Regions from separate parts of the Halomonas sp. KHS3 genome, predicted to be linked through region 2. Evidence: predicted binding sites of a transcription regulator. Region 2 holds the regulator's gene; each other region holds the start of a gene.
What was found. The regulator FNR, encoded in region 2, switches genes on or off when oxygen is low (the NO sensors DNR and NnrR bind a similar motif). The targets are predictions, from matches to a motif close to TTGATNTANATCAA.

Region 1 (8,035 bases), on a different contig from region 2:
CTTGCTGTTGAAAACCGCTGATGAGTCGGCTGAGCGTTTCAATATTGCGAATGTAAGCTATATTAAAATCTTGCAAGCAGTGGTATGTATTTTACAGTGCCTCATTGGGATGTGGCGCAGTAAATATACAGGGATTTATAGGTAGTGAGAGATAGGGCGTGTAACGTTGAATATCGTTTAGCTCTGTGAGGCAGCCAGGATAAAAGAAACAAAGTGACTAGCACCTTAATAGAACTAGCCATACAGGCGTTACGCCTTTCTAACATAGCTACCAGGGGCGTCTTCGAGCGGTGGGTAAGTTTGTGAACCAACATCGGGCGCCTTAATAAGAGAGCCAGACCTGGTTGCCAGCCATGATTGCCATGCAGCCCACCATGAACCTGGCTTAATTGCTGTGCGTTTCAGCCAAGTGTCTGGATCAATATAAGAGTCACCTTCAAAGGCGGTGGCTACCCGATAATGCCGATGCGATTGTTCAGGGGGGCTAATAATACCCGCGTTGTGACCTCCACTAGTGAGTAAAAAAGTAATCTCCGGCGCATCCGCAATTAGATGCAACCTGTAGGTTGATCGCCATGGTGCGACATGATCCCACTCAGTGCCAACACAGAAGATAGGTATCTGAATATCACTAAGTGCTATCGGACGGCCATCTACTCGAAGACGTCCTTCGGCTAAATCATTATTTAAAAACAGGTTACGCAAGTATTCAGAGTGCATGCGGTAAGGCATACGCGTTGCATCCGCGTTCCAGGCGAGAAGATCGTTAATGGGTTGCCTTGTGCCTAGCAAATACTCGTTCACGACCCGAGACCAGATTAAATCGTTGGAGCGCAGTATCTGGAATACCCCTGACATTTGCTTAGTATCGAGAATGCCCTGAGCCCACATTAAATCTTCAAGGAAGGCGAGCTGCTTTTCGTCAATAAATAGCATCAATTCGCCAGCTTCTCGAAAATCTGTTTGCGCGGCAAAGAGTGTCATTGAAGCTAAGCGATTGTCGCTATTTCTCGCCATCGCAGAGGCGGTAATGGCCAACAGTGTTCCTCCAAGGCAGTAGCCTACCGCATGTATCTTCTGGCTAGGAAATAGATGTTCGATAATATCGAGGCTAGCCATAATGCCTTGTTGCCGATAGTCATCCATCCCAATATCGCAATCCTCAGACGTTGGGTTGCGCCATGAGATCATAAAAACGGTGTGGCCATGGTCGACCAGATACCTGACAAGCGAGTTATGCGGTGACAGATCTAGGATGTAATACTTCATGATCCAGGCAGGCACAATGAGCATAGGAGCCGCGTGCACCTCTTCAGTAGTAGGCGTGTACTGGATCAATTCGACTAGATGGTTGCGATAGATAACCTTACCCGGCGTAATTGCTACATTTTTTCCAACGACGTACTTTTCAGCACCCGCTGACCTTTTGCCAAGATAGTGGTTTTGGATATCTTCACAGTAATGCTGCAGGCCTTGGATTAGATTACCTCCGGCGCTTTCAAAGGTCTTTTTGAGCACAGTGGGATTAGTCAGTAAAAAATTGGAGGGCGAGAACACATCAAGCCACTGGCGGGCACCGAATTCTACTGCCTGTTCGTGATGCGGAGATAAACCGCGTGGTCCGGTGGTAGCGTTATGCCACCACTGCTGTTGAAGAAGAAAGCCTTGATAAAGCAGGTTATAGGGAAAATAACGCCAAGCAGGATCACGAAAACGACGATCCTGTGGCAAAGGGGCAATACAAGGCTTGGCATCGGGATCTAGAGCCGAATGGCTGGCCCAAATCAGTAAGCATAGATGTTTCTTCGTTGCTTTTTGTAGTAGATGAGCCTGAGTCCCTGGAGAAAGCTGGAGGCTGGATAGCCAGTCCAAGTAAGTCAGCATCGCCGATGCAGGAGAAATACCGAGCGTTAGCCTGGCCAATGATGCACGTACCAACCTATCGATATTTTGGTGTTGAGCTTCGTCGTAAATCATCAAAATCAATCCTCGTGAGGTAGATAGGCTGCTCAAGAGAGTGAGTACAAGATTTAGTGCTTCACTCTTATCTACCACTTGCTTAGCGTCTTGGCATCGTGTTTGATACTAGCTGTTCTTTTCTAGATTATAAGCTACTTGGGTTTCAATAGGGCTAGTTTAACGCCATATAAAACTCATCATGCTGTCCTGCTAAGTTTTTGATTTTTAATAAGTCTGTTGTACCCCCCCTTTTAAGAATAGAATTTTGAATGGCTGGAAAGGAAGATAAATTGCTCTAGATCAATTTTTAATCATTTTAATACCTTTTTGTTACGTTGATTAGCTTTTAAAAAATCTTGTTTGCGCTATAAATATTCAAGTAACACCTGATGTTTTTTTGGTGCCTAAGATTAATACGTAATGGGTGAAGGTGCTATCCAAAGCAGATGAAAGCATAGAGGAGAAATATCATGGAGAAGACTGCTACAAAACCTGTTATTGCGGGTCAGGAGTCCAGCGCATTGCCAACCAATCGGTCGCTGAATCCGCTTGAGGAGTTCGACCGCTTAATGGAGGGGTTCTTTGAACGTAGTTGGTTAAAACCTTTCTTTAGAGATGACTTAGTCAAGGAAAGGCTCGGATTTTTTGCTCAAAGCAACCCTAAAGTCGACATTATTGACCGAGAAAAGGAACTCGTCGTTCGTGCTGAGATGCCAGGTGTTGATCGCAAGGAGATAGATATCGAGATCACCGACCATGCTGTGATGTTAAAAGGTCGGCGCTCTGGTGAAACCGAGGAAAAGAAAGATGAATATTACCATTCAGAAATATGGCAAGGCACTTTTTCTCGTACGATTGCATTGCCTGTAGATGTAGAAACACAGCATGCGGAGGCCAAATTTAAGGATGGTATCTTGACAATCACCATGCCCAAATCCAAGCAGGCATTACGGCGAAATCTTGAGGTTAAGTAAGTCAAAAATAGTCTGGTTGACGGAAAGTTATAACTGCATAACACAAGGAGTATTCATAATGTCGAAATCAGATAGTCAACTTCAGCAAGATGTACTTGCGGAACTTGGTGATGAACCCTCTGTCCGAGCGTCGGATATTGGTGTAGAGGTAAAAGATGGCATTGTAACATTAGCCGGTCATGTGGATAGTTATGGTGAAAAATGGCATGCGGAAAAGGCAGCTCAGCGGGTGGCTGGGGTAAAGGGCGTCGCTGTGGAAATTGACGTACAACTGCCAGGGGAAAATCAGCGCACTGATGCCGATATAGCGCGTGCGGTAAAAAATACGCTTGAGTGGAATGTTTTTATTCCAAATGACCCATTAAAGGTAATGGTTGAGGATGGATGGGTCACCTTGTCAGGGGAAGTGCCCTGGGAATATCAGCGCCTCCTAGCTGCTAGCTCAATTCGATATTTAGCAGGTGTGACTGGTGTTAGTAACCAGATCGTTCTTAAACCTAAGCCAACGACTACGGCGGTTAAGGCTAATATTGAGAACGCACTTAAGCGAAGGGCGCTTCAGGATGCGAATGCCATAAAAGTAGAAGTTCATAATCATGAAGTAACGCTTAGTGGAAAGGTACATAACCTTGCGGAAAAAGACTTAATTCACCATGCTGTATGGAATTCACCAGGCGTCTGGAAAGTAACGGATCATATAAGAACTTAAGCATTAAATGTTATAGAGTTTTCAGGGTTGTCTAATCGCAGGCAGGGGTTCGATGACCCTTTGTTTTTTGGCTTGTTGGATCCTGTAACCAAAGGGAATCCTGCTATGTACCTAGTCCGCCCGTCCTGAGGTGCTACCAATGGGAGGCCGCCGAACATCTTTACGATGCATCTAATTTGTGGGCGATGCAAAACTATATTGATGGCCGCCGAGCCTGTGATCCATAGTGATGTCTCCTTACGGCTTTCTGCGACATCTCACGGCGACGAGACGGCTTCACCACTTTTTATGATGGCTTTCCTTGAAGATGTCCGCTTTCAATCGTTCCTTGGAGTACATCTTCTTGAGCCGCTGGCTTTCATCCTCTAGCACCTTCAGCCGTGCCACCATGGATGCACCCATACCACCGAATTTAGCTATCTACTTGTAGAAGGTCGCACTGCTCATGCCGAGCTCACGGCATAGTTTCGGAACCGGGGCACCGCCTTCCTTTTACTTAAGGATCGAAAGTATTTGGCTGTCTGAAAAACGTGATTTTTTCGTGCAGGTTATCCCTGCGTTTAGCTTACGGAAAATTCTACTTCTGAGTTCCCTGGTTTTTCGGAGGGGATTACCAAATAATATATATTAATGGGAATTGTTTTAGCCTTTTTTGCTTAATTTCTAATTGGTGAGACTAGTAAAATAGAATGAGAAAATATGCCTAAATTGTTAGGTTAACAGTTATAGCTATATAAACAGCTTGTTTATATACTTCTCTTCGAGATCGTTACTCTTTGGTTGCCTTTGTTTGGGTGATAAAGCGTATTCTTGTTGAAGTGGAAGTTGCCAAGATCTAATTTTTATATGGTAATAATAGTGACTTAACTATGCGGGTATTGACATCATGACTAAAATATTACGATTTTTTGATATCCTGTTTGCTGCCACGGGCCTACTCATTGGTCTGCCATTATTGCTTATATTAGCCTTAATCGGTTACTGGGACACGGGGTCTCCTCTATTTTTGCAAAAGCGTGTGGGATACCGTGGCCAGCCGTTTGTATTGATTAAATTTCGTACTATGAAGCCTGATACCGCTTGGGTTGCTTCGCATCTTGCGGATTCTTCTTCAATTACCAAATTCGGTCATTTCTTACGGCGTACCAAATTGGATGAGTTACCGCAGCTATGGAATGTATTGAAAGGGGATATGAGCCTTGTGGGGCCTCGTCCTTGCTTATACACGCAAGATGAGTTGATCAAAGAGCGTACCGAGCGTGGTGTATACAATGCTCGCCCAGGAATTACCGGGCTGGCGCAACTTAACGATATTGATATGTCTACGCCTCAATTACTGGCAGAAACGGATCAAAAAATGTTGGCGACAATGGCGATGCCGACGTATTTTCGCTACCTGTTCCTCACTGTGATGGGTAGAGGAAGCGGAGACCGGGTGAGACAATAAAGCATGCGCACTCCTGTGGCCTACAAGGTAAATACTGCATGCAGGCTTTAGCAATCACCGTGTTACCGCTATTGGCCCCCTTGGGCTATTGGCTAGGATTGGCGATCACTATTATATGGTCGTTTCTTGCTAGGCATGAGCGACAAAGGCGTAGCTTTTTTAGAAAACCAATGGGGCGTGGTGATGGCCTTCTTTTGGCGTTGCTACTAGGAGTCGGTATTGTCGAAGTAGTGGCTGGCGCTTGGCATTCTAGCTTGGAGCGGGCCTTGCCATTAGCTGGTGCAGCTTGGCTCGCGGCATTGGCGTTTATGTTAGTGCGCGCCGTTCCACCACGTCCTTCAGCATGGTGGGTGGGTTTAGCGCTAAGTGGATTGGGTGCAGGGGGTTGGGCGGCGTGGCAAAAATGGATAGTCGGTTTAACCCGTGCTACAGGCCACCCACCGTTACATTCAATCTTTTTCGGCAATCTTGCGCTATTGATGGCGCTGTTATGTTTGGCCGGATTGGGGTGGGCCTGGCAACAGCGATCAACACGTTTTTTTTGGGTAGCGCTTTTGCTGAGCGGCGCAATGGGGGGCGGACTAGCCTCGGCTCTTTCTGGCACCCGGGGCGGGTGGTTGGCACTGCCGCTAGTGATATGGGTATTTTATTACGGTTATGCGCGTCGCTGGCGAGCGCTGTGGCGATGGTTGGCACTGACTGCTGCAATAGCTGTGATGATAGGGGTGTATACGACGCCCCATAGCGGCGTAGAAAAAAGGGTGGATAAGGCGGTGGCCGAGGTGCATCGCTACATGGAAGGCGCTGACTATGGCTCCGTAGGGGCTCGCTTGGAAATGTATCGCGGCGCATTCTGGCTGATTTATGAACGTCCCCTCGTGGGCTACGGGCATCAGGGCTATCTACCCGCCATGCAAAGACTAGAGACTCAAGGCGTGCTAAGCCCCGAGTTAGGCAATTACTGGCATGCGCATAACGACCTTCTGGATGCCTGGGTACGAAAAGGGCTGCCAGGTCTTGTTATAGTCGTGAGCCTCTATCTCATTCCCCTGTGGCTTTTTTTCCCAGGTTTACGCGCTGAAAGCGCCACTCAGCGCTCCTATGCCGTGGCTGGTATATTGCTGCCAATCACTTTTATGGGCTTTGGCTTAAGCTATTCTTTTTTTGCTTATCCAGCAGGGGTAGCGGTGTATGCTAGCTGGCTGATTTTCCTTTGGGTTCTCGTTTCCGAGCAAGTTCTGCAAGATGGTTGCCATGTATACACTAATGAAAAGCCTGACGGCGATATTGCTGATGCCAATGTCTCTGATGGCCCTCACTTTTACTATCGGATGGTTGATTCGTAAGCTTGGGTGGTACCGCCTGGGTCACAGCATAATGACGTTAGCAATGCTCTTGCTATTGCTGGCGGCCTGGGCACCAGTGGCAGATAATTTGCTAGGGCCGTTGGAGTCTCAATATGTCGCTTGGGAGAAATGGCCTGAAGAGCAGAACATCGAAGCAGTGGTAGTCCTCGGGGGTGGTTGGCAGCCGGATCGCCCTTGGTCGATAACCGGCAGGCTCAGCGAAAGTTCGGGTTTGCGTCTGATGGAAGGCCTGCGGCTATGGCATGAGCGTCCAGACTTGCTACTGGTAGTGTCAGGGGGAGGGCAAGATCCAAAAATGACCATGGCTCATGGTTACGCCGAAGCTGCCGAAGCATTGGGGGTTCCGCCAGAGAGTATCGTGACGCTGGTGTCGCCCAACGATACTGCTGAAGAGGCCAAGTCAGTTCGGGCGCTGCTCGGTGAAGGTGCGCAAGTATTGATTGTGACATCAGCGTCGCATATGCCGCGCGCTATGCGTCATTTCGAGGCGGCAGGCCTAGCTCCAGTTGCTGCACCTACCCATTATTTGGCCGATCGAACGGAGGGATTAGCGCTAGCTTATTGGCTGCCCTCTGCCCGTGAGCTACGCAAGACTGAGAGGGCAATCTACGAAACCCTTGGGTTGCTTGCTATTCAGTGGGAGCATTGAAGGTGTCATTTGAAAACGTCTACCTCTGCTCACCCAGGAGATAAGTAAGACATGTTCGAGCGTATTTTAGTGGTGTGTACAGGTAATATTTGTCGTAGTCCTGTCGCTGAGGCATTTCTTAAACAGCGGCTACCCGAGCGTCATATCAGTTCTGCAGGCTTGGGCGCCTTGGAAGGCGAGCCTGTATCCCCGTTTGCACGTCAATTGGCCGAGGCCGATGGTTTGGATGTGACCAGCCACCAGGCACGGCAATTAACGGTGATAATGATACAGGAAGCCGATCTCATTCTGGTGATGTCTGAGGGCCAGCGCCGTGCCGTAGGACAACACGTACCCCAAGCCTTAGGTAAGACGCTATTGCTAGGTCGTTGGCTAGATAGTGGCAAAGGGCGCAATATCCCCGATCCTTACCGAAAATCCAGGGAAGTTTTCGAGCATATCCATATGTTGCTAAAGGACGCTGCCTTTACGTGGGCAGAGAGGCTCTAGAGGCATCGCCATCGCTTCTTTTTCTTTTTTACTGCTTGATCTGTCTGCGGTATGGCCAATGTGCATGTCAGTATTAGATCCATTTTTCGTTTTAAAATTTTTAGTTGACTAATCATTAAGTAATGATTTTTTTGCTGTTTTTTTGCTATTTTTTAATTATGTATTTCTTGTTTTTAAGATGTTGATCTTTGTATTTATGATGGGAATTATGTATTGTTTTTCTCATTTATTTTGAAGGAGTAAAATTGTTAAAAATGCCTGATTTAAATGCCAATAGAGTAGAAGATTGAGGTTTCTGTCTTTAGACTATGAAGGTGAATAAATTTAACAGAAACAAATGCTTGTATTTTTTTTATTGTAGTTTTAATAATTTTTTCTGGAGATATAATATAACCTATCATTTAAGTGACACGATTTTGTCATTCGATAAAGTTACCGTTC
Region 2 (8,035 bases):
CCCCTATGCAGCCGGTGTGGGACGAAGCGTTACTGCGTCGCTACGACACCAACGGCCCACGCTACACCTCCTACCCCACGGCGCTGTCGTTTCACGACCAATTTACCCCTGGCGACCTGACCCAGGCATTGGAGCGTAGCAATGCCAGTAAGCGTCCGCTCTCTCTGTACGTTCATGTGCCCTTCTGCCGCAAGATCTGCTTCTACTGCGCGTGTAATAAAATCGCTACCAAAAACACTGCCCTTGCCGAGCCCTATATAGCCCGGCTTGACCGTGAAATGGTGCTGACCGCACGCCACTTGGATACATCACGACCGGTGGAGCAGTTGCATTGGGGCGGCGGCACGCCGACATTTCTCAGTTTGAACCAGATGGGCGACCTGATTGATCGACTGGATGCACGTTTTGGTCTTTCATCGTCTGCTGATCGCGATTACGCAATTGAAATAGATCCTCGCGAAGCGGATGTGTTTACGCTGCGCCATCTCGAATCCCTCGGCTTTAATCGCATCAGCCTGGGCGTGCAGGATTTAAGCCCGCTGGTGCAGAAAGCGATTAACCGTATTCAGCCTCGGGTACTTACCGAAACGCTGATGGAGGAGGCGCATCGCCTGGGCTTTCGCTCGCTCAATCTCGACCTAATTTATGGCTTGCCATTTCAGACTGAAAAGAGCTTTGCCAACACCCTACGCCAGGTGATCGAGCTCAACCCGGCGCGCCTTTCTGTGTTTAATTACGCGCATATGCCCGAGCGTTTTGCCCCGCAGCGGCGCATTAATGTCGATGACTTGCCAGGCGGAGAAGAGAAGCTAGCGATTCTGCGCACCACCATCGAAATGCTCACCGCAGCTGGCTATGTGCATATCGGTATGGATCACTTTGCCCGCCCTGACGATAGCCTGGCTATTGCCCAGCGCGAAGGCTCGCTGCAGCGCAACTTCCAGGGCTACTCCAGCCATGCTCAGTGCGACTTAATCGGGCTTGGCGTATCGGCGATTTCCCGTATTGATGACGTCTATGCGCAGAATCCTAGCGATCTGGCCCGCTACGAAGCGGCGCTGGATCAGGGGCAGCTTGCCACCGTGCGTGGCATACGCTTAAGTGATGACGACCTGATCCGCCGGGATGTGATTGAGCGGCTGATGTGCGATATGGGCATTGATCTGACCGCCGTTAGCCAGCGCTGGAACATTGATGCCCCCCGCTACTTTGCGCCTGCGCTTGAGCGCCTGCAAAGCGCCGAGCAAGATGGCCTGCTGGCACGCAGCGGCGACCAGCTTAACGCAACGCCAATGGGTCGACTGCTGATTCGCCATATAGCAATGGCGTTTGATACCCATCTTTCCGGGCAAACGGGACAACAGTATTCTAAGATTGTTTAATCACCTTATTGCAGGCATGCTAAAGCGACTATAATAAGTAAGGATTTTCTAATTGATAAGCGGGACCCTCTCAAGGAGCAAAGCATGTTGGAACCCATGAGCCGTCGGCGCTCGCTACTCCATGAAGCTCGCTGCCAAACCTGCAGTTTGAGCTCACTGTGCCTGCCACTTGCCCTTGAGCTGGACGACGTGGGGCAGTTTGACGCCATTATTCGTCGTCGCGCGCCGCTGAAAAAAGGCGAACCGCTGTTTCGTCAGGGCGACACCTTTACCAGCGTTTACGCAGTCCGTTCGGGCAGTTTGAAACAGATCACCGCCGAAGGTAACGGCAGCGAGCAGTTGACCAATTTCTACCTGCCCAGTGAATTGGTGGGGTTGGATGGCATTGACGAAGAGCATTACCCCGGTAGCGTTATCGCCCTGGAAACGACCACCGTCTGCGAGATTCCTTTTGACCGCCTGGACTTACTCTCGGAGGAGCTGCCCGAACTGCGTGGCCAGCTTTATCGCAGCATGAGCAAAGAGTTGCGCGATGACCGGCGTATGATGCGGCTACTTTCGCGTAAAACCGCCGATCAGCGGCTGGCAAGTTTTTTGATTACCCTCTCAGATCGTTTTCGTCGCCGGGGCTACTCGCCTTACAGCTTTCGCCTCTCAATGCCCAGGGCTGATATCGGCAACTACCTGGGCTTAGCGGTGGAAACGGTCAGCCGCATACTAAGCCGCTTTCAGCAGCAGAGTGTGGTGGCGGTCTCAGGGCGAGAGGTCAACATTCTCGATATGCCGCGCTTGATTACCCTCGCCGAAGAGGAAGAGCAAACAGTTAGCTGACGTTAAAGGCTTGGATACGCCCCGCCAGTAGCTCTGCTTGCTTGGCCTCAAGGCCTTCAAAATCGAACAGGCTGCGGTCGGCCAACTGGGAAGGGGCAATGTTGGTGACGGCCTTGAACATGCTCTCCAGACGGCCAGGAAACTTTTTGTCCCACTCGGCAAGCATCTCTTTGACCACCTGACGCTGCATATTAGGCTGTGAACCGCACAGGTTGCAGGGAATAATCGGAAACGCCATCAGCCGCGAAAACTCGGCGATATCCGCCTCTTTGCAGTAGGCCAACGGCCGAATAACGATATTCTTCCCATCATCGGATAGCAGCTTTGGCGGCATCGCTTTCAGGTTGCCGCCAAAGAACATATTGAGAAACAGCGTTTCGAGAATATCTTCCCGGTGATGGCCCAGGGCTATCTTATTGGCGCCAATCTCTTCGGCAAAGCCATACAACGAGCCGCGCCGCAGCCGTGAACAAAGCGCGCAGGTGGTTTTACCTTCCGGGGTTTTCTCTTTTACCACCGAGTAAGTATCGCGCTCGACAATGTGGTACTCCACGCCCTGCTTATCCAGATACGCAGGCAATACGTGCTCGGGAAAACCCGGCTGTTTTTGATCCAGATTGACCGCTACCAGCGAAAAATTGACCGGCGCATTGCGCTGCAAATTGCGCAAAATCTCCAGCATCGTGTAGCTGTCCTTTCCACCGGAGAGGCAGACCATTACGCGATCACCTTCATTGATCATTTGGTAATCAATGATCGCATTGCCCACTTCTCGGCGCAGACGCTTTTGCAGCTTGTTAAATTCACGCTTCTGCTTCGCATCAGCCAGCTCAGGCTGGTCGTGCTCAGCGTTAGCTGGGGTGGCTCCAACCGTATCAAGGTGAGCAGGATCAAAGTGATCAAGAGTTTGCATGGTATAAGCACTGCCGAGGGTAGAAGGCGTGAGAGAAAAAAGTAATAACTATTCTAACAACACTCACCGCCTGACCCAACTAATCAGACGTAGCCACACAAGATATCGCAATTGGAAGTGACTATTTTGACCGCTGCACCATACCTCGGTGCGAGGGCAGCTTGGAGCGAGGGTCTTTTGTCATGGATGACAAAAGTAGCGCCCAGGGAGGGGTTCACAGCGCCCTCGCGGAAAGCTGTCCTCGCCACGACGAAAGAGACTACTATGCCACCTGCGCCATAATACGCTGCAGGCGCATATACAGCAGTGCGCTGGCGGTGGCCTCTCCAAGCACACTCTGCATGCCCATGACGGGTACTTGCCAGCATGCCAACGCCTGGGCGAAGCTGCTGGGCGCTTCGACCTCCGGGTGCAAACGGCGCAGTTGGCGCTGATGCAGTTTTGCCACATCGACCTGGGCGTTGGGCAGGGCAAAATTCAGCCGCTTACTGAGTAGTGCATTCAATGCTCCAATGCGCTTCTCTAACTGCCAGCCAACGATGGGCCGATTGCCGATAAATTCTACTAGCGCGCTCAAGTTATCACTGTTTGGTGGCAGTATCTCCCCCGCCTCGCACAGCAAGTGATGACGGCGCAGCGTTGCGCTCGCGGGCTGCTTCGCGCTGCCAAGGGTGATCACAAAAGCGCGGCTGGTATGCACCTGCTGATGGCTCAGCACCACTGCCGCCACGCTGATCACAGGTGATGATTGCGTGGGCGTTGCGGTGCAGGCGAGCGCCACCAGCTCTTCGCCCATATAGGGCTGAAACAGCCAGGCATAGGGGGAGTCTGCACAACGACGCCGGTCACTTTCACGCCTTAACAAGGTGCGCAGCGAGCCGCTAAATAGCGTCACATGTCGATCTAACAGCCGCATTCCGCTCACGAATACTCCAAATGGTAACGGTGGGAAAGCCGCTGCTTAAAGTCTTTGACAATATGCATCGCTTCGCGCAGTAGGTCGCGCTCCAGGGAAGAGAGGTTCTGCACCACGACACGGTTAGCGCGTCTGCTGCTTTGGGCGTTAGTTTCTTTCGCATCCGCAGAAGTTTCCAGCGTACTTAGCTGCTGCTTGAGGCGCAGCTCAGAAAAAAGCGCCAACGCTTCGCCCAGGTCATCGGCAAAACGGCGATCCAACCGGCCGTCAGTAACCAGGGCATCCAAGCGATCAAACGTCGAGGTGGCTTTGATGCGCCGCTCAAGCGCCATGGCGCGGACACCGTGCACGATAGGGAAAATACCGCCTTTCTTGATATCGATACCGTGCTGAGGCTTTTTCAGCGAACCAAACAGCGTCAGCGGCGTCGAAAAGCGCAGCGCCGTGCGGGCAAAATAGGAAAGCAGCAGCTCATCGCCCGAGCAGCGTTCAAACAGCTCATCGCGCACGCTCTCAAGCAAGCTCGGGTTGCCCGCCACGCCATGAGCATCGAGCATAATGGCCAGCTTCATCAGGCTATCGCCATCACGCTCCCTGGCCCACTTGGCAATATTACCTTTCCATTGGGATACCGTGGCCACCCACGCGGGGTTAGACACCATAATGTTGCCGGGGCACGGCGGGTAACCAAGCTGAATCAGGGTATCGGTGAGCGTTTGCATATGGCTGGCAAGATCAGGCCACTGGGTTTCATCGGCAAGAATCAAGCCGTTATCCTGATCCGTTTTTAGAATCTGCTCACCGCGCCCTTCGCTGCCCATCACCATCATGCAGCTCTGCTCGTGATAGCGCTTATCGACAGTGAACTCCCAGGCCTTGCTAATAATACGGCCGTTTAGTGCCGCAAGCAGATCCATCGCAAAGCGCAGCTTAACGCCCTGGGCCATCAGCGCTTTGACCAGCTCCGGGGTGCGCTGACTGGCAGCTGAAAGCGACTCTAAGTTGGTCGCCTGCTCGATCTGCAGGCTCACCACATAGCTGCGGCTTGAGAAGTAGCTAAGCACGTCGGTGAGCTCTACAACGCCTTTCAAGACGTTTTGCTCCATCACTACCACCCGCGCCACTTTATGGCGGGTCATCAGCACCAATACTTCAAATAAGTACTGATCCGGTGCGACGGTCACCAAGTTAAAATGGGCGATCTTATCCACCGATGATGTTACCGCGCTGCCCTTTAGCACTAAGGCGTTGAGCAGATCGGTTTTGGTCACCATGCCGAGGGTGTCGTCCTGGGTCGACACCAGCAGGCTGTCGGCGTGACTTTCGTTGAGCTGTTTTACAGCGCTAGCGATATCGGTCGTCGCTGCCATCAGCAGTGGCGCACGCATGCACTCGCTTACCTTGGCCAGCATAAAGCCTGCCATGGTGACGCCACCTTCGGCGCGCTTTTCGGTCATCAGGCGCGCCTTATGGGTCAGCGATTGGCGAAAAAAACTGCTGAAATCAGGATAGTGGCGACACAGCTGCTGAAACAGTGCTTTAGGCATTAGGTAACACAGGCACTCCTGTTCAGCCTTAAAGCGGTAGCGGCTTTTACCGTTGAGAATACTGATCGCGCCAAACAGGTCCCCTGCCGTGTAGTGACCAATACGCGCGGTAGATGAGGGCAATGTAGGATCGATTTCCGCCACTTCGCCTTTATGGATCAGATAAACGAACTCACCCGCTTGGCCAGTCTCTAAAATGATTTCGTCACGATCAAAATAGGCCAGGTCAATGCCACGACGAATATGGTCACGCCCCTCATCGTCAAGGAGCGTAAACGGCAGTTGGGATAGATCCACATCGACCATGGGGTATAACCTCATTAAACAGGCTGCGACTAACCGGGTTGTGTCTTAAGGCGCGCTAGCAGACATAAGCAAAAATAAATAAACGTCGTGACTCGATACTGGCCCACATAAATTGGCCCACACCAGCGCTTCAAAAAAACTGTTATCGATTATTATATGAAGGTGGCTGTACGGGTATAAAGGATTCACTTCCCAAGTAGCAAGTATAACCTTGTTATACCTTTAGCTATCACGCTAAAGTCGAAGCGACTTTTGATACACGACCAAAGTATCGACACTTACTAACCGTGCTTCCGGCAAAACCCAGGACATGTATTTAAAGTAGCCAATAACTGCTTTTATTTGCTCACTAGACTATCGTCCTATAGCTCTTCAAACGCCTACAAAATTCGCTTAAACAGCCTCTAAAAACTCGTATTTTCAATAACATGCATCTTACAAAAAGCCAATTCGTCGTTTATTGATACCAAAGTCTGGGATTTATTTTTTGACGTTTATTGCCCAGTATTAACAATGAGTCATGCAGGGTAATCGCACGTCACTAACTAACTCGACATTTCATATCGAATAATAAGGTGATGTGCTAACAGAAGCTGACTCACCACTCCTATCGATAGGGTGGCTTTAGACGTGCGATTGCCCTGATGGGTCACACGCTATTCCTCGTGAACTTTCCCAACCTTAAAAATCACAAGTGGAGAGCAACACAATGGCAGATGACAAAACCAACGCTGCTGAATACTGGAAAGCAAACGTCCGCTTAATTTTCGGATGCCTGGCTGTTTGGGCATTTGTTTCTTACGGATGCGCTATCCTTTTTCGCCCGCTGCTCGCCGGTATTCCGGTTGGCGGTACCGATCTTGGCTTCTGGTTTGCACAACAGGGCTCAATCCTAACGTTTATCGTGCTGATCTTCTTCTATGCCTGGAAGATGAACAAGCTCGATCAAAAATTTGGCCTTGGGGAGTAAGCCGGTATGAGCCAGTTTGCAATTAACTTACTGTTCGTCGGCGCCTCTTTTGCCTTGTATATAGGCATTGCGATTTGGGCGCGCGCCGGCTCAACGAAAGACTTCTATGTCGCGGGGGGCGGGGTTCACCCGATCACCAATGGCATGGCCACCGCAGCGGACTGGATGTCAGCTGCATCGTTCATTTCCATGGCGGGCCTGCTAGCCTCAGGCGGCTACGCCAACTCTACTTTCCTGATGGGCTGGACTGGTGGCTACGTTATCCTCGCGATGCTGCTAGCACCTTACCTGCGTAAGTTTGGTAAGTTCACCGTGCCTGACTTTATCGGCGACCGCTTCTACAGCAACACCGCTCGCTTAGTGGCTATCGTCTGCTTGATTGTGGCGTCGGTTACCTACGTTATCGGTCAAATGACCGGTGCGGGCGTAGCGTTCTCTCGCTTCCTTGAAGTCAGCAACACCTGGGGTATTTGGTTAGCCGCACTGATCGTTTTCCTCTACGCCGTATTTGGTGGTATGAAAGGCATTACCTATACCCAGGTAGCCCAGTACATCGTGCTAATCATCGCTTACACCATTCCTGCGGTGTTTATTGCCTTCCAACTAACCGGCAACCCGATTCCGATGTTCGGTATGTTCAGCACGCATACTGAATCCGGCATTCCGCTGCTGGCTAAATTGGATGACGTGGTTAGCGCACTTGGCTTCCGCGACTACACCGCCGATGTGGACAACAAACTCAACATGGTGCTGTTTACCCTGTCGCTGATGGTCGGTACTGCCGGTCTACCCCACGTTATCATTCGCTTCTTCACCGTCCCGAAAGTAGCCGATGCTCGCTGGTCTGCTGGCTGGGCGCTGGTGTTCATTGCCCTGCTTTACCTCACGGCTCCTGCGGTCGGTTCAATGGCACGTCTGAATCTGGCGACCACCGTGTACCCAGAGATGGCGGGGCAGGTTGAAAACTACGAAGAGGCTGCGCAAAACCCGATTCTGTACGAAGAACGCCCTGATTGGGTTCGTACATGGGAAGAAACAGGCCTTATCACCTTCAACGATCTCAACAATGACGGCCGTATCCAAATGTATAATGATGCTGCCGACTACTCTGATCGTGGCTGGGAAGGCAACGAGCTAACCGTCAATAATGACATACTGGTACTCGCCAAC
Region 3 (8,035 bases), on a different contig from region 2:
AACATGGGGGTACTAATGCTGACCTGAGTCAAGAAGGAAAGCGTTATTGCCTTAGCTCAAGCTGGTCAAAGTACGGTTTCAAACGGCTTACCAGCGCATTCATCTGAGCTGTAGATGGAGTATTGGCAACTGGCTGAGAATAGGTGGGATCGAAGCATTGCTCGCTGCGGGCCACCTGCAGCGCATAGTGGCGTACCCCACAGTCGGCAAGACTCAGTGCCAGGCGTTCCACATCGGTAAGCTGAAAATCTTTCCAGTGAATGGTGGTACGGCACTCGAAATTGAGTCCGCTGTCGAGCAAAGCCTCCAAGCTACGGGCATGCAACTGCCAGATGCCGGGACGGCCGCAGATGCGGTCAAACTCTTTTCCGCGTCCTTTTACATCCAGCCCCACCCAGTCAAGGTGCGGTAATAGCTGGGTGAGGCGGTCAGGATAAGGGCCGGCGGTATGTAGTCCCACCTTAAAGCCCAATGCTTTCACTTCCTTTACTGCATCGGACAAACCGGCATTCAGGGTGGGCTCACCACCGCTGAAAACCACCGCTTCCAGCAGGCCTTGCCTGGTGCTCAGGAATTCCCGTATCGCTTGCCACTCCTGGGGTTCACCTCGGCGCGACGGGATCATGTTGGGATTGTGGCAGTAGCCGCAGCGTAGCGGGCAGCCTTGGAGAAAGACAACACACGCCAGATGATCGGGATAATCCAGTGTGGTCATGGGCACAAGGCCGGCAGTCGGCAGCCGAACCGAAGATAATTTAGTTGTGATGTCGTCAAGTGTCGTCTGCATAGCCATAGTGATATCCCCCTGCTGGGGCGCCTGTAGCCAGACCCCCCAGCTGTCGTTAGAGAAAAGTGAGGGCTAGCTACCGAGAGGCGGCGGCTTCAGTAAAATGGCGTCGCTCCTGGTGTTCGGCACGTTTGCCGATATTGAACTGACTTACCGGGCGGTGGTAGCCCATGACGCGGGTCCAGACTTCGCAGCGCTGGCGCTGCTCAGTGGGCAAGCTAGCATATTGAGAGGTTTGCATTAGCGTGTTCCTTAAACGAGTTGAGAAAAAGTGAGGCAAATGCCTCAAGCCGTGGCGGCGTCGATTGCGCTCGCCGTTTTTGCCCAAAGTGCTTCGTCGCACTTGGGGCAGAACTCATGTTCACCCGACAGGTAGCCATGCACCGGGCAGATCGAAAAGGTGGGTGTGACTGTGAGGTAGGGTAAGCGAAAGTGAGAGAGCGCCGTTTTAACCAGCTTGCGACAGGCGGTGGCCGAGGTAATCCGTTCGCGCATATAGAGATGCAATACCGTGCCACCGGTATAGCGAGTCTGTAAGGGGTCTTGATGGCTCAGTGCCTCAAAGGGATCATCGGTATGATCCACCGGCAATTGGCTGGAATTGGTGTAGTAGGGCGCCTCGGGTGTACCGGCCTGAAGAATGTCAGGAAAGCGAGTCAGATCCTCCCGGGCAAAGCGGTGAGTGGTGCCCTCTGCAGGAGTAGCTTCAAGGTTATACATATGGCCGGTCTGTTCTTGAAATTCGCGCATCCGCTCCCGGACGTGGTCAAGAAGATCCAGCGCCAGCTGCAGCCCTTGGGCGTCGGCTATATCGCAGCGATCCCCAGTAAAGTTGCGCACCATTTCGTTAAGCCCATTCACACCCAGAGTAGAGAAATGATTACGTAACGTGCCCAGGTAGCGCTGGGTAAAGGGGTAGAGCCCCTGATCCATTAGTTGCTGAATGCGCTCGCGCTTGAGTTCGAGGCTATCGCGCCCGAGCGACAGTAGGCGATCCAGCTCGCTGAACAGCCCGGCCCGGTCGCCGGCAAAGCGGTAACCCAGCCGGGCGCAGTTGATCGTCACTACTCCCAACGATCCGGTTTGCTCCGCGCTGCCGAACAGACCGTTGCCGCGTTTGAGCAGTTCACTTAAATCAAGCTGCAGGCGGCAGCACATGGAGCGCACCATGTGGGGTTCCAGATCCGAATTTAGAAAGTTTTGAAAGTAGGGCAGGCCGTACTTGGCGGTCAGTGCGAAGAGCCGCTCGGCGTTGTCGCTTTCCCAGTCGAAATCATGGGTGATGTTATAAGTGGGTATCGGGAAGGTGAACACACGCCCGTGGCGATCCCCGGCCTCCATCACTTCCAAATAGGCCCGGTTGATTAAGTCCATTTCAACCTGTAGTTCGCCGTAACTGAACGGCTGCTCCTCTCCACCGATAACCGGTGCCTGTTGGCGCAAGTCGTCGGGGCAAACCCAGTCGAAGGTTAGGTTGGTGAAGGGCGTCTGACTACCCCAGCGCGAAGGTACATTGAGATTGTAGATGAATTCCTGAAGCGCCTGCTTAACCTGCGCGTAGGTCAGGCCGTCCTTGCGTACGTAGGGTGCCAGATAGGTATCGAAAGAGCTGAAGGCTTGTGCCCCGGCCCACTCGTTCTGCAAGGTGCCAAGAAAATTAACCATTTGCCCGAGGGCACTTGAAAGGTGGCGGGGCGGGTGGCTTTCCGCCCGTCCCGGCACCCCATTGAATCCCTCTAAAAGCAAAGTACGTAGCGACCAGCCGGCGCAATAGCCGCACAGCATATCCAGGTCGTGAATATGCAAATCACCTTCCCTATGAGCTTCCCCCACGGCGTGGGGGTAAATCTCATCGAGCCAGTAGTTGGCTATCAACTTGCCTGAGACGTTGAGGATTAAACCGCCCAATGAATACCCCTGGTTGGCATTGGCGTGAACACGCCAGTCGGCGCGTTGGAGGTACTCATTGACCGTCGAGGCGACGTCAATATGATGCTTTGCTACCTGAACGCTTGTGGAGCTTTTCACCCAATTCACCTATATATGCTAGATTTAATAAAAATAAATACTATATGTGGTGTTGAAGGGTAAGCGTTCAGGATTTTGCAATAAATGATCCAGGTCAAAAATGGTGGGGAAAAATAGTAAGGCGTGGTGGCGCCTAGGCTATGGCTTTAGCCAATCATCGTGCGGGTGTTATCCATACCCGGTCGGCCATACCAGTAACCGTCGCAGATTTCAGCATCCACCAGCGCCAAAGGATCGGGCGTAGCTAACCTGCCGTGGCGGGCCTGGTCGAAAGCCGTGACCACCTCGGCCATGCCTTCCGCCCGTGGGCTGAGACGCGCTACTGATACCCCCATATCCGCCATGCACGTCAGTTCATGGCGCAGATCCTGGCAGGCGCTGGAAAGGGTTTGAATACCGTTCAGGGTAAAAACATCCCGGGACTCTTGTGAACGTAGCACCAAGCCTTCGGGGTATTTTTGGCAGACGAACTTGCAGCGGTCTTTGGGTGTTTGGTGACGCCGGGCGGTAAAACAGCGTGACGACCAGGCCAAGGGGAGATGCCCGTAGGCGAATACTTCGCATGGGTGGGGAACGCCTGCCTGGTGGCAATCGTTAATAAGCTTGGCTAAGTCTTGCTGTGACATTTCCACCGGGGCTTGCCAACGCCGCATGCCGGCACGGGCCATAACGCCCAGTGTCGCCGGGTTGTAGAGGTTGAGCGCAGCACCGGCGATAAACGGCAGTCCGGCACTGGAGAGGCGCTGCAGGGCACTTTGGTCATTGGCCTCGACGATAAAATCACCGTTGTCACACAGCTTGCGCAAGTCACGCAAGTCGGCTTCGGACTCGATCAAGGTCTGGCTGGCGAGTACCACCTGCTTGCCCGCCTGGGTGAGCTCGCGCCCAATGCCTAGCCAGTCGTCCAGTTTCATATCGCGGCGCCGCGAGCAGACGGTTTCGCCCAGGGTTATAATCTCTACCGGCCAGTCGGCCGCCTCGCGGTAGAAGTCGGCGTAGCGTTGCCGAGTCCAGTAAAAAAGCACCGGCCCGAGGGAGAGTTGCAGAGGGCCGGTTGATAAGGTCGGTGATAGGGGAGGTGTAGTGTTCGGCATAGTAGGCTCCTATTTCCAGCGGCGCTCGTAGGCGCCTAGGGTAGTGATGGCACCTTCGGAAAGCTCGGCAAGGCCTGCCATCCAGGCGGGTTCTGGATCAAAGCGCTCAGGCTGAGCCTCTAGGCGGTTGAGCGCCTGACGCCAGATCCCGGCCACTTTAGAGACATAGGCGGGGCTGCGCTGACGACCTTCAATTTTGACGGCGCTAATACCCAGGTCGCGTAGTTCCGGCAATAGCTCCAGAGTATTGAGGCTGGTGGGTTCCTCAATGGCGTGATAGGTCTCGCCCGTTACCTCGAAGCGACCCTTGCATAGGGTGGGGTAGCCTGCGCGCTCGCCTTCGGCGTAGCGGTCGATAAGAACATTGTTAAGGCGTGACTCTAAGCCCTCAGGCGTTTCTTCCCAGCGGACATGAGCCGCTGGCGAGCAGACGCCCCGGGTATTGGGCGATTCGCCGGTCAGGTAGGAGGAGAGATAGCAGCGTCCTTCGGCCATGATGCACAGGCTGCCGAAAGCGAACACCTCCAGTTCTACCGGTGTTTGCTTGGCCAGGTCGCGTACCTGAGTGATTGACAGCACCCGTGGAAGTACGGCGCGCTTGATGCCGAAATGCTGGTGGTAAAAGCGTAGCGCTTCATGGCTGGTCGCCGAACCCTGCACTGAAAGGTGCCGCGAGATCTCGGGGTGATGGCGAGTCGCGTAGTCGAGCAGTCCCATATCGGCGAGAATCAGCGCATCCACGCCCAGTTCGGCGGCCTGATCCACGGCCCGAGTCCAGTGTTCCCAGCCATCGGGCTGGGGATAGGTATTAATGGCGCAAAAAACGCGTTTGCCATGTCGGTGGGCGTAATCGATCCCCTCGCGGGCACGTTTGTCGGTAAAGTTTAGCCCGGCGAATTGCCGTGCGTTGGTGATGTTCTGGAAGCCAAAATAGATGGCGTCGGCACCTTCATCTACAGCGCGCTTTAGGGCGGGCAGGTTGCCAGCGGGACATACAAGCTCCATAGCGAGACTCCTTGCGGGGAAAGTCCGAGCATTTTAGTCACCTATTTTTTGTCGGCTTTTGACACAGGTCATATCGGGGTGGCTTTCAAAAGAGGATAACGCTGCAGAGGAGGCAAGCTGGATGCAGGCAGTTTTTAAAACGTATATTGTATGAATATTAACCAATGCTTGCTGCACCCACTTCCAGAGTTCCATTTCAGAGACCTCTTTTAGAGCCCCTTTTCAGAGACCTACTTCGATCATGCAAGATGAACTGCTCTTCAATCGCCCCCTGGTAGAGAAATATGACCGCCCAGGCCCGCGGTACACTTCTTATCCCACTGCGCCCCAGTTTCATGCCGCGTTTGCCGAGGATGATTACCGTAGCGCCGCCGAGCGCAGTAATCGGGTCGCAGTACCCAAGCCGCTTTCGGTCTATGTGCATATCCCGTTCTGCAAAAGCCTGTGCTACTACTGCGCCTGCAACAAAATCATTACTCATAATACCGAGCGAGCTGCCGAATACCTCCAGTGGTTAAAACAGGAGATACGTGTTCAGGGAGCGCTGTTCGATACCACCCGCCAAATGACCCAACTGCATCTGGGCGGCGGCACCCCAACCTACTTAAGCAATGCCCAGCTACGCGAACTGATGGCGGCGCTGGACGAAGCCTTTCACTTCGCCGCACCTGAAGAGCGTGAATTCTCGCTGGAGGTAGACCCTCGCACCGTGACACCCGAACAGGTGTACGAGCTCTACACGCTGGGCTTCAATCGGTTGAGCTTCGGGGTTCAGGACTTCGATCACGACGTGCAGCAAGCGGTCAATCGCGTCCAGAGTGAAGAGCAGGTGGTATCCCTGGTCAAGGCTGCCCGCGAGGCGGGGTTTGAATCGGTCAGCGTTGACCTGATTTACGGTTTACCGCTGCAGACGGTGGCGAGTTTCGATACGACGCTAACCAAGATTATTGACCTGCAACCGGATCGCATTGCCGCTTATAGCTACGCCCATCTACCCGAACTGTTTAAAGCTCAGCGGCTAATTCGCCCCGAAGACATGCCGCCACCCGAGCGCAAGTTGGAGCTGCTGGAGCTTACGATTAACCGCCTGACGGCCGCAGGGTATGTCTACATCGGCATGGACCATTTCGCCCTTCCGAATGACGAGCTGAGCCTGGCCCGTGAAAATGGCACTCTGCAGCGCAATTTTCAGGGCTACTCTACCCACGCCGACTGCGACATGATTGGGCTGGGCATTACTTCGATTGGTAAGGTGGGCGATACCTACAGCCAAAACGTCAAGGAAACTGCCCAGTATCAGCATCGTTTGGATGAAGGGCATTTACCGGTCTTCCGTGGCTATCGCCTTAGCGATGACGACCGCCTGCGCCGCGATGTCATTAATACCCTGATGTGTCACGGCCGACTTGAATTTGCCGCTATCGAGGCCCGGCACAATATCGATTTTCGCAGCTACTTCGCGAGTGCCTTGGCGAGCCTCGAAGAGATGGCGGACGACGGGTTAATTGCTTTGCGCGACCATGAAATCGAGGTGCTGCCTTCAGGGAGGTTGATGATCCGCAACCTGGCCATGGCGTTCGACGCCTACCTGAAACCAACGGAAAACCGTTATTCGCGCACGGTGTAATTTCAACAGTGCCAACCGTCTATTCCTTTACGTTGGCCGCTCTATCACCTTGGGGGTAGATAGGGTGTATATGGAGGTAATCACGCAGTAATTCGCTTGTCGATCACGCAGAATCCACTCCATGGAACCCGCACTGTCGGGTATGCAAATTTCCGAGGAGCCTGGAGATCGACCATGAGTCACTTCATAGATCGGCTGAATTTCTTCCGCAAGTCCCGCGAGCCTTTTGCCAACGAACACGGTGAGCTACGCAGCGAATCCCGCCAGTGGGAAGATAGTTATCGTGCCCGCTGGCAACACGACAAGGTAGTGCGTAGCACCCACGGGGTGAACTGCACCGGCTCCTGTAGCTGGAAGATCTACGTTAAGAACGGTTTAGTTACCTGGGAAACCCAGCAGACTGACTACCCCCGTACCCGTCCCGACCTGCCTAACCATGAGCCGCGTGGCTGCCCGCGCGGCGCCAGCTACTCCTGGTATCTGTACAGCGCCAACCGCCTCAAGTACCCGTTGATTCGCAAGCCGTTGCTGGCGCTATGGCGCGAAGCGCTCAAGGCTAACCCAGACCCGGTAGACGCCTGGGCGTCTATTGTCGAAGACCCCGCCAAGACCAAACAGTACAAACGTGCTCGCGGCATGGGCGGCTTCGTTCGCGGTAACTGGGACGAGCTCAACGAGCTGGTCGCTGCTTCTAACGTTTACACCGCCAAGCAGTACGGCCCCGACCGTATTCTCGGCTTCTCGCCGATTCCTGCCATGTCCATGGTCAGTTACGCCGCAGGTAGTCGCTACCTCTCGCTGATTGGTGGCGTCTGCATGAGCTTCTACGACTGGTACTGCGATTTGCCGCCGGCGTCACCGATGACCTGGGGCGAGCAGACCGACGTTCCCGAGTCCGCTGACTGGTACAACTCCGGCTACATTATCGCTTGGGGCTCCAACGTGCCCCAGACGCGTACCCCGGATGCCCACTTCTTTACCGAAGTACGTTACAAGGGCACCAAGACGGTTTCGATCACCCCGGATTATGCCGAGGTTTCCAAACTCACCGACGAATGGCTGTCCGCCAAACAGGGCACCGATGCCGCCCTGGCGATGGCCATGGGCCATGTCATCCTCAAAGAGTTCCACCTCGATAACCCGAGTGCTTACTTCACTGACTATGTGCGGCGCTATACCGACATGCCGTTCCTGGTGGAACTGGAAGTGCGTGAAGATGGCAGCTTCGCACCGGGCCGCCAACTGCGTGCCAGTGATTTTGATGCTGCCCTGGGCCAGGAAAACAATCCCGAGTGGAAAACCGTTGCCTGGGACGAAACCCGTGACCAGCTGGTGGTACCGCGCGGTTCCATCGGTTTCCGCTGGGGCGAAACTGGTGACGAAGTGGGCAAGTGGAACCTGGAATCGCTTGACGCCGCAGGCACTGAAATCAAGCCGTTGCTAAGTTTGGTCAACCACCACGATAGCGTCGCTCGCGTGGCGTTTCCTTATTTC
Region 4 (8,035 bases), on a different contig from region 2:
TGTAGCGCTCAGCGTTGAGAGTGCCATCGTCGTTAGAGGCCCAGTCGTTGATCACAATCGCCAGATCAAACAGGAGATCCCCAGTGCAGCCATTATAAAAGTCGATAATACCGCCAAGCTGGTCACCCTCAAACAGGGTGTTGTCACGAAACAGATCACCGTGCAGGGCGCCTTGGGGCAGCTCACCGTGTCGCATAAAGGCGCTCTCGAAATCGTCGACTTCATCCTTCATCAACGTTTGATCCGCGGGGCTTAGGTAACTCAATACTTTATGGTGCATCACCTGCAGCCAGTGGAGATCCCGCGGGTTGGGGCGGTGGCCGGGGAAACGCTTTGACACCACGTGCAGGTGACCCAAAGTATCGCCTAAGGCATGGCACTGGGCTACATTGGGCGCCTCGGGATGGCGGCCAGGCAGGCGCGGGAATAGCAACGCCGGCTTGCCCTCCAGGCTATGCAGCGCGATACCTTCGCGGTCATGAATGGTGCCGGGCACCGGTAAGCGGTGCTCGTCCAAATAGTCCAGCAGTTCGACAAAGAACGGCAGTTCTGCGTGTTCGCCCTGTTCGAACAGGGTTAATACCAGTTCGCGGCGGTCGGTAGTCACAAAAAAAGTCGAATTTTCGGTGCCGTTCGCGACTCCCTTAAGGGAAACAAAACTGCCCACATCAAATTTTTCTAAAAACGCGGCGACCTGTGCGTCGCTAAGCGGGGTAAATACAGCCATGAGAGTCTCGCCCAGGTTGCTAAGCCCATTATTGTAGCGGCTTGGTCGCTCAGTTGGCAGCGTTGTTGTGATAAGAGAGTCGAGTTTGGCTCTGCAGTCTGCCTGTGCAACGCGTATCATATGAGCCACTCTTATTGGCAATTCTTTTTAAGCAATCTTATTTAACAATGGAACTTGGTTATGGCTCGCGCTCCGATCGTCCTCGTCGATGGCTCTTCCTATCTGTACCGTGCCTTTCATGCGCTGCCGCCGCTAACGACCTCCAATGGTCAGCCAACGGGCGCGGTGAAGGGCGTGTTAAACATGCTCAAACGGCTAATTAAGGATTACCCCGAAAGCCCCATGGCGGTGGTGTTTGACGCGCCGGGCAAAACCTTCCGTGATGAGCTGTACAGCGACTATAAAGCGCACCGCCCGCCGATGCCCGATGACCTGCGCAGCCAGATCGCTCCGCTGCACGCCTGTGTGAAGGCGCTGGGCCTGCCGCTGTTATGCGTTGACGGCGTAGAAGCGGACGATGTGATTGGCACCCTGGCCCATCACGCCACCCAGGCGGGCCGCGATGCAGTGATCTCCACCGGAGATAAGGATATGGCGCAGCTGGTCAATGCCCATATCACCCTGGTGAACACCATGAAGGATGAAACCCTGGATGAGGCGGGCGTAGAAGAAAAATTCGGCCTGCCGCCCGCGCTGATTATCGATTTTCTCGCCCTGATGGGTGACAAGGTCGATAACATTCCCGGCGTGCCCGGCGTGGGTGAGAAGACCGCTATTGGCCTGCTACAAGGCATGGACGGTGGGCTGGAGACCATTTATGGCGATTTAGAGCGAGTAAAAACGCTCAGCTTCCGGGGCGCCAAAACCCTTCCCAAGAAGCTTGAAGAGCATCGCGAGCAGGCGTTTCTCTCCTATCAGTTGGCCACCATCAAAGTCGACTGCGAGTTGCCGGTGGGCTTGGACGATTTGGATATTGCCCATCCGGATCGTGAAGCGTTGGTCACCCTGTATAAAGAGATGGAGTTTCGCCAGTGGTTGGGCGAGTTGCTGGAAGGCAAAGACGAGGGCGTGGATGACGTCAAAGGCGGCGAGCCTGCGCCCGCAAGTGCCGAGGAAGTTAGTAACGAATCCGAGGGGGCGAACACTTCTGTGCAAGCGTCTGTTCGTGAAGATCAGGTCATCCTCGAACAGGCAGACTTCGATCGCTGGCTGGGTCGGCTGCAAAACGCCGAGTGCTTCTGCTTCGATCTGGAAACCACCAGCCTTAATTACATGGACGCAGAAATCGTCGGCGTTGGCTTTTCGCTGGAAGCGGGGGAGGCGGCCTATATTCCGCTTGCCCACGACTACCTGGATGCCCCCCAACAGCTTGACCGCAAAACAGTGCTGGCGGCGCTAAAGCCGCTGCTGGAAGACGCGACCAAGACCAAGATTGGCCAAAACCTCAAGTACGATATTTCCGTGCTGGCCAACTATGCGATTTCCGTGGCGGGCCCGTTTGCCGACACCATGTTGGCCTCGTATGTGCTCAACTCCACCGCCACCCGCCACGATATGGATTCGCTGGCGCTCAAGTATCTGGGCGAAAAGACCATCTCCTTTGAAGAGATTGCCGGTAAGGGCGCCAAGCAGTTGACCTTTAACCAGATTGCCCTGGAACAAGCGGCGCCTTATGCCTGCGAAGATGTTGATATTACCCTGCGGCTGCAGCAAACGCTGCGTCCCCAGGTCGAAAGCGAAGGGCGTCTGGCGGAGGTACTGGATAATATTGAGCTGCCGCTGATCAAAGTGCTCTCGCGCATCGAACGCAACGGGGTAGCGGTAGATGCCGAGCTACTGCACAAACAGAGCCAGCAGCTAGAGCAGCGCATTGGCGAATTAGAACGCGAGGCGTTTGAACTGGCCGGGCGCGAATTTAATCTCGGCTCGCCCAAGCAGTTGGGGCAAATTCTGTTTGAAGAGCAGAAAATTCCGGTGCTCAAAAAAACCCCTAAAGGCGCACCCTCTACCGCGGAAGGTGTGCTTGAAGAGCTGGCGCTGGATTACCCGCTGCCCAAGGTGATTATGCAGCATCGGGGGCTGGCCAAACTGAAGTCCACCTACACCGATAAGCTACCGCGTCTGCTCAATAAAGCCACTGGCCGGGTACACACCAGCTATCATCAGGCGGTCACTGCGACCGGGCGGCTGTCGTCGTCGGATCCCAACTTACAGAACATTCCCATCCGTACCGAAGAGGGGCGCAAAATTCGTCAGGCATTTATTGCCCGCCCAGGCTACCGTATTGTCGCCGCCGATTACTCGCAAATTGAGCTGCGTATTATGGCGCATTTATCTGAAGATAAAGGGCTGCTGGAAGCGTTTGCCGAAGGGCGTGATATTCACACCGCCACGGCGGCAGAAGTCTTCGGCACCTCTCTTGAGAAGGTCTCTGGCGATCAGCGCCGTAGCGCCAAAGCGATTAACTTCGGCTTGATCTACGGCATGAGTGCCTGGGGGCTGTCGCGTCAGCTGCATATCGAGCGCAACCAGGCGCAAACCTACATTGATCGTTACTTTGACCGCTATCCCGGCGTGGCCCGCTATATGGAGCGCATTCGCTCGCAAGCAGCAGAGGATGGTTTTGTCGAAACTGTATTAGGGCGGCGGCTTTACCTGCCGGAAATTCAGTCGCAAAACCGCAACCGCCGCCAAGGCGCTGAGCGCACCGCGATTAACGCGCCGATGCAGGGCACTGCCGCCGATATTATCAAGCAGGCGATGATCAATGTGGATGCGTGGCTAGCGGAAGGCGAATTCGATGCGCTGATGGTGATGCAGGTGCACGATGAACTGGTATTTGAAGTCGCCGAGAAGCAGGTCGAGGCCTTTATCGAGCAGGTGCAAAAACGCATGCAGGGCGCGGCTGAGCTGAAAGTACCGCTGATTGTAGAAGCGGAGAGCGGTGCCAATTGGGATGAAGCGCATTAATGCCTACTACCAACACCACAAGCCTCGCTCATCTACGCCTGCGACTCTGAATGAGGAAAGGGGTGGATGGCATATTGTCGCAACAGTGCAATGCTTAAGTAAGGAATTGATCAAGATCAAATTGTTGGCTCGGGTGAAGGAATAGCCTATACACATCGCTTTGCCTGGGTTAGCACCTGTCTGTGGTTTCCCGGTGGGGCGAAAGGTGTGTTTAAGCTATCCATCGGGAGTCACTCATGGACATTGTTGAATTATCCAGGTTGCAGTTCGCCTTTACGGCGATGGTGCATTTCCTGTTTGTACCCTTAACGCTAGGGCTGTCGATACTGCTGGCGATCATGGAGTCGGTCTATGTCATGACCGGTAAAACCATTTATCGTCAGATGACCAAATTCTGGGGCAAGCTGTTTGGTATTAACTTTGCGTTAGGGGTAACGACCGGTATCGCCATGGAGTTCCAGTTCGGCACTAACTGGTCGTACTACTCTCACTATGTCGGCGATATTTTCGGAGCGCCCCTGGCGATAGAAGCCTTGATGGCGTTCTTCCTTGAGTCGACGCTGGTCGGGCTGTTCTTCTTCGGCTGGGATCGCCTGTCAAAAGAGAAGCATCTGGCGGTTACCTGGTTCATGGCCTTGGCGACCAATATGTCAGCCCTGTGGATTCTGGTAGCCAATGGCTGGATGCAGCACCCCGTAGGGTCGGAGCTCAACCTAGCCACCATGCGTATGGAGTTGGTCAGCTTTGCAGAGGTGCTGCTCAACCCCGTCGCCCAAGTCAAATTTGTGCATACCGTGTCAGCGGGGTACGTCACCGGGGCGATTTTCGTGTTGGCGATTTCAAGCTGGTACCTGCTCAAGGGGCGTGAGATTGCCTTTGCGCGGCGCAGCTTTGCGATTGCTTCTGCCTTCGGGTTGGCCAGCGCGCTATCGGTCATTGTACTGGGCGATGAGTCTGGCTATGAGCTGGGGGACGTGCAGAAGGTCAAGCTGGCCGCCATCGAAGCAGAGTGGCAAACCCATCCCGCACCTGCGGCTTTCACGCTATTTGGGCTCCCCAACGAGGCGGAACAGCATACCGACTTTGCCATCCGCATACCTGGCGTGATGGGCTTGATTGCCACGCGCTCGCTGAATACCGAAGTGATGGGTATTCGGGAGCTTAAGGAAGAGCACCGCGAGCGCATCGTCAATGGCCAGGAAGCCTACGCACTCATGCAGCGCCTGCGCAGTGATGAAGAGCGCGAAGGGGATATGGCTCGGTTCGAGGAAGTGCGCAGCGATCTTGGTTATGGGCTACTGCTCAGTGCCTATAGCGACGATGTAGCCAATGCGACCACAGCCGAAATTGATCAAGCCGTTGAAGCGTCGATTCCCAAGGTTTGGCCGCTTTTCTGGTCTTTTCGGGCCATGGTCGCCGCGGGCTTTAGCATGCTGTTGCTGTTTGCGCTGGCCTTCTGGCATAGCGTACGTCGTCAGCCAGAGAAGTCCCGGTGGCTACTTCGCTTCGCGCTGTTCAGCCTACCGCTGCCTTGGATTGCCTGTGAAGCGGGCTGGTTCGTGGCCGAATATGGGCGTCAGCCGTGGGCAATCGGCGAGATATTGCCGGTGCACTTGGCCATTTCCAGCCTGACTGCTGAGCAGGTGCTGTTTACCCTGATTTCTATTGGCGTCCTCTACACCACCTTCGTCATCATCGAAATGTGGCTGATGCAACACTTTGCCCGCAAAGGGCCCTCCGGTAGCGGTTACCTGGATGATGACGCTGAGTCTGACTATCCAATCTCAACCCCAGCACGGGAGGCATGATGATGGACTACGAAACCCTTAGGTTTGTCTGGTGGGTGCTGATCGGCGTGCTATTGGTGGGCTTCGCGGTCACCGATGGTTTTGATATGGGCGTTGCCGCCTTGCTCAACGTGGTCGGGCGCGGCGATGAGGAGCGCCGGGTGATGATCAACTCCATGGCGCCTCATTGGGACGGTAATCAAGTCTGGCTGGTCACTGCGGGGGGCGCACTGTTTGCTGCTTGGCCTCCAGTTTACGCAACAGCCTTCAATGGCTTCTATCTCGCCTTGATGCTGACGCTATTTGCGCTTTTTCTTCGCCCCCTGGCGTTCGATTATCGCTCCAAGTTGGAAAATCCCACATGGCGCCGTCGTTGGGATTGGGGGTTGACGATCGGCTCCGCCGTTCCCGCGCTGATCTTTGGTGTCGCCTTTGGCAATCTCTTGCAAGGCGTTCCCTTCCAGTTCGATGACTATCTGCGCCTGGAGTATCAGGGCGGCTTGCTGGGCCTATTAAACCCCTTTGCGCTATTGGCCGGGTTGTTGAGCCTGCTGATGTTCGTCACCCATGGAGCGGCTTGGCTGCAGCTTAAAACCGAGGGCGAACTGCGCAGCCGTAGTGCGGCCATCGGCAGCCTGGCAGCACTGGTATGCGCGGCACTGTTCGTGCTGGGTGGGGTGTGGCTGCTCCTGGGCGTTGATGGCTACCAAGTGACTAGCGTAATCGACACCCAAGGGTACAACGATACCACCGGTAAAATCGTGGCGGTCAGTGCTGGCGGCTGGATGACCAACTACAGCCGCTTCCCGCTGTTGTGGCTACTGCCAATACTAGGCGTTTTAAGCTTTGTACTCTGCGCGCTGACCATGAAGCTGGGACGACATGCGCTGGCATTTACCAGTTCGGCTGTCGCCATGGCCATGGTGGTGGTCACAACGGGCGTTACGATGTTTCCCTTCGTGATGCCGTCGTCGCTGAACCCCAACCATAGTCTGACCATGTGGGATGCCACGGCGAGCGAGTTGACGCTCAAGATCATGTTTGTGGTGGTGTGTATTTTCGTGCCGTTGGTGCTGCTGTATACCGTCTGGAGTTACTGGGTCATGCGTGGACGCCTGAACGAGCAGTTTATTCGTGATAACGACAAAGCGCTTTACTGAGGGGGGTGTCGTATGTGGTATTTCGCCTGGATTTTGGGTGTCACGCTGGCGGCCACCGTCAGCATTCTTAACGCCATGTGGCTTGAAGTGAATGGCTATGAAGGCGAATCCGAGCATGAGCGGAGCGACTGAAGCCCATGACCCGCGGCAGCGGCTGAACCGCTGCCTCGCCCCACAACGCTGGTGGTTGCGGGGCGCCACGCTGCTAGCGATGATCGGCGTGGTATTGCTGATTGCCCAGAGTTGGCTGTTGGCCACTATTTTTCACCATTGGTTACTGCTTTGGCAGGGTAGGGAGTCGCCGGGCCATCCGATGGTGTGGCTAGCAGGGCTGGCCATTTGCATGGTGCTACGCCCTTTTCTCCACGCTGGCCGGGAGTGGCTGTCTCGTCAGGCCAGCCTGCGTGCTCGTGACGCCTTACGCAGCCAGTTATTAACGCAGCTTGGCCACCTTGGGCCGGTTAGGCGCCAATTTGGCAGTGATGGCGCCTTGGCCACTCAGGTGCTGGAGCAGGTGGACGCCTTGGACGGCTACGTTAGCCGCTATCGGGTACAGAGCTTGCTGGCGGTGCTAGTGCCCTGCCTGATAGCGGCGGTGGTAGCGCTGTACAGCCCCTTGGCCGCGGGATTGATGCTAATGACCGCGCCGTTGGTGCCACTGTTTATGATCCTGGTGGGACGTGCTGCTGCGGGTGCCAGTCAGCAGCAGTTCGTCGCCTTGGCGCGTATGGGGGGCCGCTTCCTCGACCTGGTTCGTGGGATGGCGACGCTACAGCGCATGGGGGCAACTGACCAAGCAGAGACCAAGGTCGCCCGGGCGAGTGACGCCTACCGTGGGCGTACTATGCGGGTGCTTAGACTTGCCTTTCTATCCAGCGCGGTGCTGGAGTTTTTTGCCGCGCTGGCGATTGCCTTGGTGGCGCTTTATCTCGGCTTAGGGCTGCTTGGCCTTTTGCCCTGGGCGAAAGCGGAGGTGCCGGTACCCTATCAGGGGGCGCTGTTTATTTTACTGCTGGCGCCCGAGTTCTATGCGCCGCTTCGCCAATTGGGCACTGACTATCATGCCCGGGCGGAAGCAATCGGTGCCATGCAGGCGCTGATGCCTCTGCTGGAAGCTGACACTTGGCAGCCTCGTGAGGCACCGCTACCCCCGGTAGCGAGAAACGTCGAGTCTTTCACCGTGGAGTGTAACGAGCTGAGTGTTCGGGGTGAAGGCGGTCGGCTTCGTCTGGCGCCGCTTAACCTCACGCTGGCTGCGGGCGAAAGGGTATTGGTGCAGGGCGAAAGCGGAGTGGGCAAGTCGAGCCTTTTGCATGCGTTGTTGGGATTTAGCGCTTACCAGGGCAGCCTGAAGGCGAAGGGTTGCGAACTTGCCCAGTGGCCCCGCGCCA

Region 1: the regulator FNR is predicted to act here: its motif matches at 2,250-2,263, upstream of RO22_RS11915 (Hsp20/alpha crystallin family protein).
Region 3: the regulator FNR is predicted to act here: its motif matches at 2,900-2,913, upstream of RO22_RS12640 (ribonucleoside triphosphate reductase).
Region 4: the regulator FNR is predicted to act here: its motif matches at 3,804-3,817, upstream of RO22_RS23295 (cytochrome ubiquinol oxidase subunit I).

The regions. Positions count from the first base shown of each region.
Region 1 covers NZ_JWHY01000004.1:238,459-246,493, forward strand. The annotation lists gene RO22_RS11910 (PHA/PHB synthase family protein) at 250-1,977, opposite strand; gene RO22_RS11915 (Hsp20/alpha crystallin family protein) at 2,430-2,933, shown strand; gene RO22_RS11920 (BON domain-containing protein) at 2,992-3,642, shown strand; partial or broken gene RO22_RS11925 (transposase) at 3,878-4,194, opposite strand; gene RO22_RS11930 (sugar transferase) at 4,529-5,089, shown strand; gene RO22_RS11935 (O-antigen ligase family protein) at 5,260-6,435, shown strand; gene RO22_RS11940 (ElyC/SanA/YdcF family protein) at 6,479-7,105, shown strand; gene RO22_RS11945 (low molecular weight protein-tyrosine-phosphatase) at 7,157-7,594, shown strand.
Region 2 covers NZ_JWHY01000007.1:206,543-214,577, forward strand. The annotation lists gene hemN (oxygen-independent coproporphyrinogen III oxidase) at 1-1,382, shown strand, start outside; gene fnr (fumarate/nitrate reduction transcriptional regulator Fnr) at 1,467-2,213, shown strand; gene ttcA (tRNA 2-thiocytidine(32) synthetase TtcA) at 2,206-3,126, opposite strand; gene RO22_RS16945 (DNA polymerase III subunit epsilon) at 3,389-4,042, opposite strand; gene RO22_RS16950 (DUF294 nucleotidyltransferase-like domain-containing protein) at 4,048-5,895, opposite strand; gene RO22_RS16955 (DUF4212 domain-containing protein) at 6,605-6,865, shown strand; gene RO22_RS16960 (sodium:solute symporter family protein) at 6,872-8,035, shown strand, end outside.
Region 3 covers NZ_JWHY01000004.1:393,057-401,091, forward strand. The annotation lists gene RO22_RS12630 (anaerobic ribonucleoside-triphosphate reductase activating protein) at 44-793, opposite strand; gene nrdD (anaerobic ribonucleoside-triphosphate reductase) at 864-1,028, opposite strand; gene RO22_RS12640 (ribonucleoside triphosphate reductase) at 1,073-2,824, opposite strand; gene RO22_RS12645 (U32 family peptidase) at 2,962-3,909, opposite strand; gene RO22_RS12650 (peptidase U32 family protein) at 3,919-4,914, opposite strand; gene hemN (oxygen-independent coproporphyrinogen III oxidase) at 5,156-6,541, shown strand; gene RO22_RS12660 (nitrate reductase subunit alpha) at 6,716-8,035, shown strand, end outside.
Region 4 covers NZ_JWHY01000017.1:13,695-21,729, reverse strand. The annotation lists gene RO22_RS23305 (homoserine kinase) at 1-727, opposite strand, end outside; gene polA (DNA polymerase I) at 908-3,697, shown strand; gene RO22_RS23295 (cytochrome ubiquinol oxidase subunit I) at 3,934-5,505, shown strand; gene cydB (cytochrome d ubiquinol oxidase subunit II) at 5,502-6,644, shown strand; gene cydX (cytochrome bd-I oxidase subunit CydX) at 6,657-6,776, shown strand; gene cydD (thiol reductant ABC exporter subunit CydD) at 6,760-8,035, shown strand, end outside.